2 regions of the Pantoea sp. SYBGC1 genome follow, and region 2 is predicted to be linked to the other one. Evidence: predicted binding sites of a transcription regulator. Region 2 holds the regulator's gene; the other holds the start of a gene.
What was found. The regulator ArgR, encoded in region 2, controls arginine synthesis, uptake and breakdown. The targets are predictions, from matches to a motif close to ANTGAATAAAAATACANT.

Region 1: the regulator ArgR is predicted to act here: its motif matches at 1,275-1,292, upstream of argC (N-acetyl-gamma-glutamyl-phosphate reductase).

The regions. Positions count from the first base shown of each region.
Region 1 covers NZ_JBXUNM010000011.1:113,626-117,019, forward strand. The annotation lists gene argE (acetylornithine deacetylase) at 80-1,228, opposite strand; gene argC (N-acetyl-gamma-glutamyl-phosphate reductase) at 1,393-2,397, shown strand; gene argB (acetylglutamate kinase) at 2,416-3,192, shown strand; gene AC2CF9_RS16080 (argininosuccinate synthase) at 3,207-3,394, shown strand, end outside.
Region 2 covers NZ_JBXUNM010000015.1:30,958-34,351, reverse strand. The annotation lists gene mdh (malate dehydrogenase) at 1-788, opposite strand, end outside; gene argR (transcriptional regulator ArgR) at 1,208-1,678, shown strand; gene yhcN (peroxide/acid stress response protein YhcN) at 2,144-2,407, shown strand; gene yhcN (peroxide/acid stress response protein YhcN) at 2,501-2,767, shown strand; gene AC2CF9_RS17505 (barstar family protein) at 2,828-3,097, opposite strand; gene AC2CF9_RS17500 (NAD-dependent succinate-semialdehyde dehydrogenase) at 3,112-3,394, opposite strand, start outside.

The DNA of each region.
Region 1 (3,394 bases), on a different contig from region 2:
AGTTATTCTTATCAGCAAACGCCAGATAATGACGGGGCATTTTGCTGATTAAACAGTGAAATGCCCCGCATATTATCTATCAGCGGCAAAAATGCTGCACAACCTGCGTGATCAGGGCGTGAGTTGGCTTAATAAATGCGGTATCGATAAATTCATCCGGCTGATGCGCCTGATCGATTGAACCTGGCCCCAGCACCAGCGTCGGGCAGATCTGCTGAATAAAAGGCGCTTCGGTACAGTAGTTGACCACTTCTGTCGGCACGCCCAGCAGCTTTTCCACTACCGTAACCAGCTCATGATCGACCGGACATTCATAACCCGGAATAGGCGGATGCAGTTCGCTTACGGTCAGACGGCCAGGCCAGCGGGCGCTCACCGGTGCCAGCGCTTCATTCAGCAAGCCATCCAGATCGTTCAGGCTCAGGCCCGGCAGCGGCCGGATATCCATATGCAGCTCGCAACAGGCGCAGATGCGGTTAGCCGCGTCACCACCATGAATATGACCAAAGTTCATGGTCGGATAAGGAATGGCAAAGCCATCATGGTGATAGCGCTCTTGCAGGGTATGGCGCAGCTTCATCAGTTCCGTAATAGAGGCGTGCATCAGCTCAATCGCATTTACGCCGCGCGCCGGGTCGCTGGAGTGGCCTGACTGGCCCTCAATGCGGATAGCGTGTGAAAGGTGGCCTTTGTGGGCGCGCACCGGTTTGAGCGAGGTAGGCTCACCGATAATGGCGCAATCGGGGCGCAGCCGGGCTGACTCAGAGAAATATTTGGCACCTGCCATCGTGGTCTCTTCGTCAGCGGTCGCCAGCACATAGAGCGGTTTTTTAAGCGTAGTGACGTCAACATCGCGCAGCGCATCGAGAATAAAGGCGAAGAAGCCTTTCATATCTGCCGTGCCCAGGCCGTAAAGTTTATTGTCATGTTCAGTCAGGACAAATGGATCGCGTGTCCAGCGTCCGTCATCAAAGGGCACGGTGTCAGTATGACCCGCCAGCAGCAGTCCGCCTGCGCCTTCCCCGCTGCGCGCCAGCAGGTTGAACTTATGTCGCGTGCCCGGTACCGGCTGAACTTCAACGCTGAAGCCCAGATCGCGGAACCAGCCCGCCAGCAAATTGATTAAACTTTCGTTGCTCTGGTCAAGCGCGCTGTCGGTTGCGCTGATTGACGGTAAGGCGATCAACTGGCGGTAGAGTTCGATAAAAGGTGGAATTTTTGACTTCACTGTTGACGGTCCTTAGGTTAGGATGTATCAATATTCATGCACTAATAGTGAATAAAAATACATTAACGTCGTCTGCATGTGAACTGAAAAAGTGCAAACGGCATCGTGGGCAACGGGGCACGGCCGCGACCCGATACGTTGACTGTAAAAAGGTATACAGCCTGATGTTGAATACGCTGATCGTTGGTGCCAGTGGTTATGCTGGCGTAGAGCTTGCCACTTACCTGAATCGCCATCCGCATATGAACATAACCGCTTTAGCGGTTTCAGCGCAAAGCCCGGATGCCGGAAAATTGCTCTCCGATCTCCATCCGCAGCTGAAAGGTATCGTGGATCTGCCGCTGCAGCCGCTGAACGATCCGGCGGCGTGGGCAGAGAAAGTGGATGTGGTGTTTCTCGCGACGGCGCATGAAGTCAGCCACGATCTGGCGCCTGAATTTCTGAAAGCAGGCTGCGTGGTCTTCGATCTCTCAGGCGCCTTCCGGGTCAATGATGAGGCGTTCTACACCCGCTACTATGGCTTCAGTCATCAGCATCAGGCGTGGCTGGATAATGCGGTATATGGTCTGGCCGAATGGAATCACGAACGTATTAAAGAGGCACAGCTGGTGGCCGTGCCTGGGTGCTATCCCACCGCAGCGCAGCTGGCGCTGAAACCGCTGCTCAAAGCGGATCTGCTGAATGACGCACAGTGGCCGGTAATCAATGCCACCAGCGGCGTCAGCGGGGCCGGGCGCAAAGCCAATGTTGCGACCAGCTTTTGCGAAGTGAGCCTGCAGCCCTACGGCCTGTTTAACCACCGTCATCATCCGGAAATAGTTGCCCATCTTGGCGCGCCGGTTATTTTTACCCCGCATCTGGGTAATTTTCCCCGCGGTATTCTGGCAACTATCACCTGCCGCCTGAAAGCGGGTATTACGCAGCAGGATGTAACCGACGCGTTTTATGCGGCCTATCATGACAAGCCGCTGGTGCGCCTTTATGACAACGGCGTCCCGGCGCTGAAAGCGGTAGTGGGCCTGCCGTTCTGCGATATCGGGTTTGCCGTACAGGATGAACATCTGATTGTGGTCGCGGCAGAAGATAACCTGCTGAAAGGCGCGTCATCACAGGCGATTCAGTGTCTGAATATTCGTTTCGGTTTCCCTGAAACGCTCTCTCTGATTTAACGGACGGATAACGTAACCATGAGCAATCCACTGATCATTAAACTGGGTGGCGTACTGCTGGATAGCGAAGAAGCACTGGCCCGGCTGTTTGATGCGCTGCTGGCGTACCGTAATGAGCATCAGCGTCCGCTGGTAATTGTGCACGGCGGCGGCTGTCTGGTCGACGAACTGATGAAAAAGCTCGTGCTGCCGGTGAAAAAGAAAGATGGCCTGCGCGTTACACCCGCCGATCAAATCGACATCATTACCGGCGCGCTGGCGGGCACAGCGAATAAAACGCTGCTGGCGTGGGCAACCCGTTACGGCATTAATGCTGTCGGGCTGTGTCTGGGCGATGCCGGACTGGTCAGCGTCGCGCAGTTTGATGAAGAGCTGGGGCATGTCGGGCAGGCCACGCCGGGCAACCCTGCGCTGCTGAACACGCTGCTTAATGCAGGCTATATGCCGGTTATCAGCTCAATTGGCATCACTGCCGGCGGCGCGCTGATGAATGTGAATGCCGATCAGGCAGCGACGGCGCTGGCAGCCACTATCGGAGCCGATCTGGTGCTGCTCTCTGACGTCAGCGGCATTCTCGACGGCAAAGGCCAGCGTATTGCTGAAATGACCGCAGCGAAAGCGGAACAGCTGATTGCGCAGGGCATTATTACCGACGGCATGATTGTTAAAGTCAACGCTGCGCTGGATGCGGCACGCACGCTGGGCCGTCCGGTCGATATCGCCAGCTGGCGTCATGCTGAACAGCTGCCAACCCTTTTCAACGGCGTGTCGATTGGCACCCGGATTCTCGCATAATCAAGGATTAAGACATGAGCACGCAAAACATTAAAAAAATCGTTCTGGCCTACTCAGGCGGCCTCGATACCTCAGCCATCATTCCATGGCTCAAAGAGAACTACGGCGGCTGTGAAGTGGTGGCGTTTGTCGCCAATATTGGTCAGGATCCGGCCGATCTGGAAGGCGTTGAGAAAAAAGCGCTGCAGTCGGGCGCATCTGA
Region 2 (3,394 bases):
AAGCGCGCATACTCACCGTCGCCTTCAACATAGGCGCATTCAACTACGTTGGCCTCACCCTGCAGCGCACGGATCAGCGACAGGCCAAAGCGTGCGGCGGCCTGCCCCATTGAGAGAGTCGCCGATCCGCCACCCGCTTTGGCTTCCACCACTTCGGTGCCGGCGTTCTGAATACGCTTTGTAAGATCGGCGATCTCCTGCTCGCTGAAGCTGACGCCCGGCACCTGCGACAGCAGCGGCAGAATGGTCACGCCAGAGTGGCCGCCCACTACCGGCACCTCTACTTCTCCTGGCTGTTTACCCTTGAGCGCGGCGACAAAGGTATTGGCACGAATGACATCCAGCGTGGAGACGCCAAACAGCCGGTTTTTATCGTAAACGCCAGCTTTTTTCAGCACCTCTGCGGCGATCGCCACGGTGGTATTAACCGGATTGGTAATGACGCCAATCAGCGCTTTGGGTGCCGTGCTGGCTACCTGCGCGATCAGGTTGCGGACAATGCCCGCGTTAACGTTAAACAAATCCGCGCGATCCATGCCGGGCTTACGCGCTACCCCGGCAGAAATCAGAACCACGTCGGCTCCTTTTAACGCCGGGGTGGCATCTTCACCGCTGAAACCTTCAACCGTCACAGCGGTAGGGATATGGCTGAGATCGACCGCCACGCCAGGCGTGACCGGTGCAATATCATAGAGAGAGAGGGCGGAACCCGCGGGTAACTGCGTTTTGAGCAGCAGAGCCAGCGCCTGGCCAATACCGCCAGCGGCTCCGAGAACGGCAACTTTCATCCTGAACTCCTTATTAAGATGGGGCAAAGATATGCCAGAAATCCATCAGCTTACGAGTTTAGTCAACATCTCAGGCGATAGCGACATAGCCGTTGCGCACAGGCAGCCTGCTGCTATCCGCTTCCGATACCGCTCTGTTTCAGAAGCGCCTGAATGATCTTATCGCAGCCAGCAGAGATATACGGCTTTGATCGTCGATCTGGTTGTTACCACGTCAATAGTATAACAACTTTGCAACCTCTGCTTTGCGCGTCAGCGCGCGATTTTGGTGCGTAGCCAGTTTCTGCTAGAATGCCCGTCCCGCGCGGACGTATGGCGAAAGTCTCTGCTGACGCATTGCATAAAAATTCATCTAAATGCATAATAATTTATCAGCTGCAGGCTTGTTGCCTGCTGCGCCTCTCATTCATTGGTAGCTTATGCGTAATCCTTCAAAACAAGACGACCTTATCAAGGCATTCAAAGCCTTGCTTAAAGAAGAAAAATTCAGCTCTCAGGGCGAAATCGTGCAGGCGCTGCAGGAAGATGGCTTTGAAAATATCAATCAGTCAAAAGTCTCCCGCATGCTGACAAAGTTTGGCGCCGTGCGCACGCGCAACGCAAAAATGGAGATGGTCTACTGCCTGCCCGCTGAACTGGGTGTCCCTACCGCTACCAGCCCGCTGAAAAACCTGGTGCTGGATATCGATTACAATGAAGCGCTGGTTGTGATTCATACCAGTCCGGGCGCCGCGCAACTAATTGCCCGCCTGCTCGATTCCCTCGGCAAAGCGGAAGGAATTCTGGGTACTATCGCCGGCGATGACACCATTTTCATCACCCCGGCGCGCGCTTTTACCGTCAAGCAGCTCTATGACGCGGTACTGGTGCTGTTTGAGCAGGAGCTGTAGCACTTCTCTGCCGGCGGCCAGTCTGCCGGCACCTTCTGGCGTTCAGATACCTGATATCTTCTGTTACTCCATCCCGCCTTTATCGCTAAAGGTTATCAGGCCTGCTGATATAGGTCGGACCTTTAAGCTCTTGTCACACTCAGCCATATATTCTCCTGCCTGCAACCACTCTTTCACCCGTTTTAACTGATTTTCTCGCCAGCATGCAGCGGCATTGACCATAAACTTTGGCACGAAAAGTTAATTTGACGCAGATCACTGTTTTTGCGAAAAAAAAGAGCATGGCGGATGAAAAATAGCCGATTTTAATAACTTAACGTTATAAAAAGGTGGCATAAGGATAAAGGATAACAACGAAACATTATTAGCGAAGTATTAATTTCCTGCGTGATTAGATCTATACTTCTTTTCGTGACGCAAATCACACTAACTAAAAAGATAAAAATCACAGACGAGGAAAATACCATGAACGTTAAAGCGGCTATCGCCACCCTGAGCATTCTCTCTGCACTCTCATTTGGCGCTTCTGCAGCAGATTCTATTTCTGCCGATCAGGCAGCGAACCTGCAGTCGGCCGGCACCATCAGCGTCAGCGGCGTAGGCGGCTCGCCAATGGATATCCACCAGCAGCTGAATGCGAAAGCCGATGCGCAGGGCGCAAAAGCGTATCGTGTTATCGAGGCTTATAACGACAACACGTACCACGCTACAGCTGAACTCTATAAATAACTGTCAACCGGCGTGATATAACGCCGATGCTAATCGACGACCCGCTTACTCTGGTGTAGCTGCAGGTTGTTGATGCTAACGAGGAGATACATCATGAAAATCAAAACAACTCTTGCAACGGCTGGCCTGCTCTCTCTGTTTGCCTTTGGCGCTTCTGCGGCTCAACTGGTTACCAGTGAATCAGCACAAAATCTGCAGCCTGCTGGCAGCACCATCTCAATCAGCGGTACCGGCGGTTCACCAATGGATTATCGCGAACAGCTTTCTCAGAAGGCTGATGCGCAGGGTGCCAGCGCTTACCGCGTTATCGAAGCACGTACCGGCGACAGCTATCACGTGACCGCCGAACTCTATAAGTAATTCCTCGTCACCCCTGACGAACCCTTTGGCCCCGCTTTGCGGGGCCCTTTTTGGGTTGTATTACTGAGCGGTAAAGCGGAGCTGGCCCTCCAGCTCCTCTTCTGCCTTTTCAAATAGCAGGATCAGTGCGCTATACCGGCGTTTCTGCCCTCTCCCCAGATTAACGAAGACAATTTCCAGCGGCAGCGGAAGCTGTTTACCGCTCATCACCCGCCAGAGATCGTCCGGATCGCGAATAGCGGCCTCGTTCAGCATAAAACGCTCGCCAAACTGACTATAGAAGTGGGCCTGATCGACAATTTCATCAAAATCGAAACGCTCGGTTCGCATGCTGTATCCTCCTGCTAAGAGAGACCGCCCAGATGCAGCGCTTTGACTTCCAGGTACTCTTCAATACCCAGCACTGAGCCTTCACGTCCCAGACCTGATTCTTTGATCCCGCCAAACGGCGCCACCTCAGTAGAGACCGCGCACTCATTGATACCGATCATCCCCGCTTCCAGCGCGGCAGCGACGCGGAACACCCGCTGCAGATTCTGCGTATAGAAGTAGGCAGCCAGACCAAATTCGGTATCATTCGCCCGCTCGATTACCTCCTCTTCGCTGCTGAAGCGGAAGCAGGCCGCA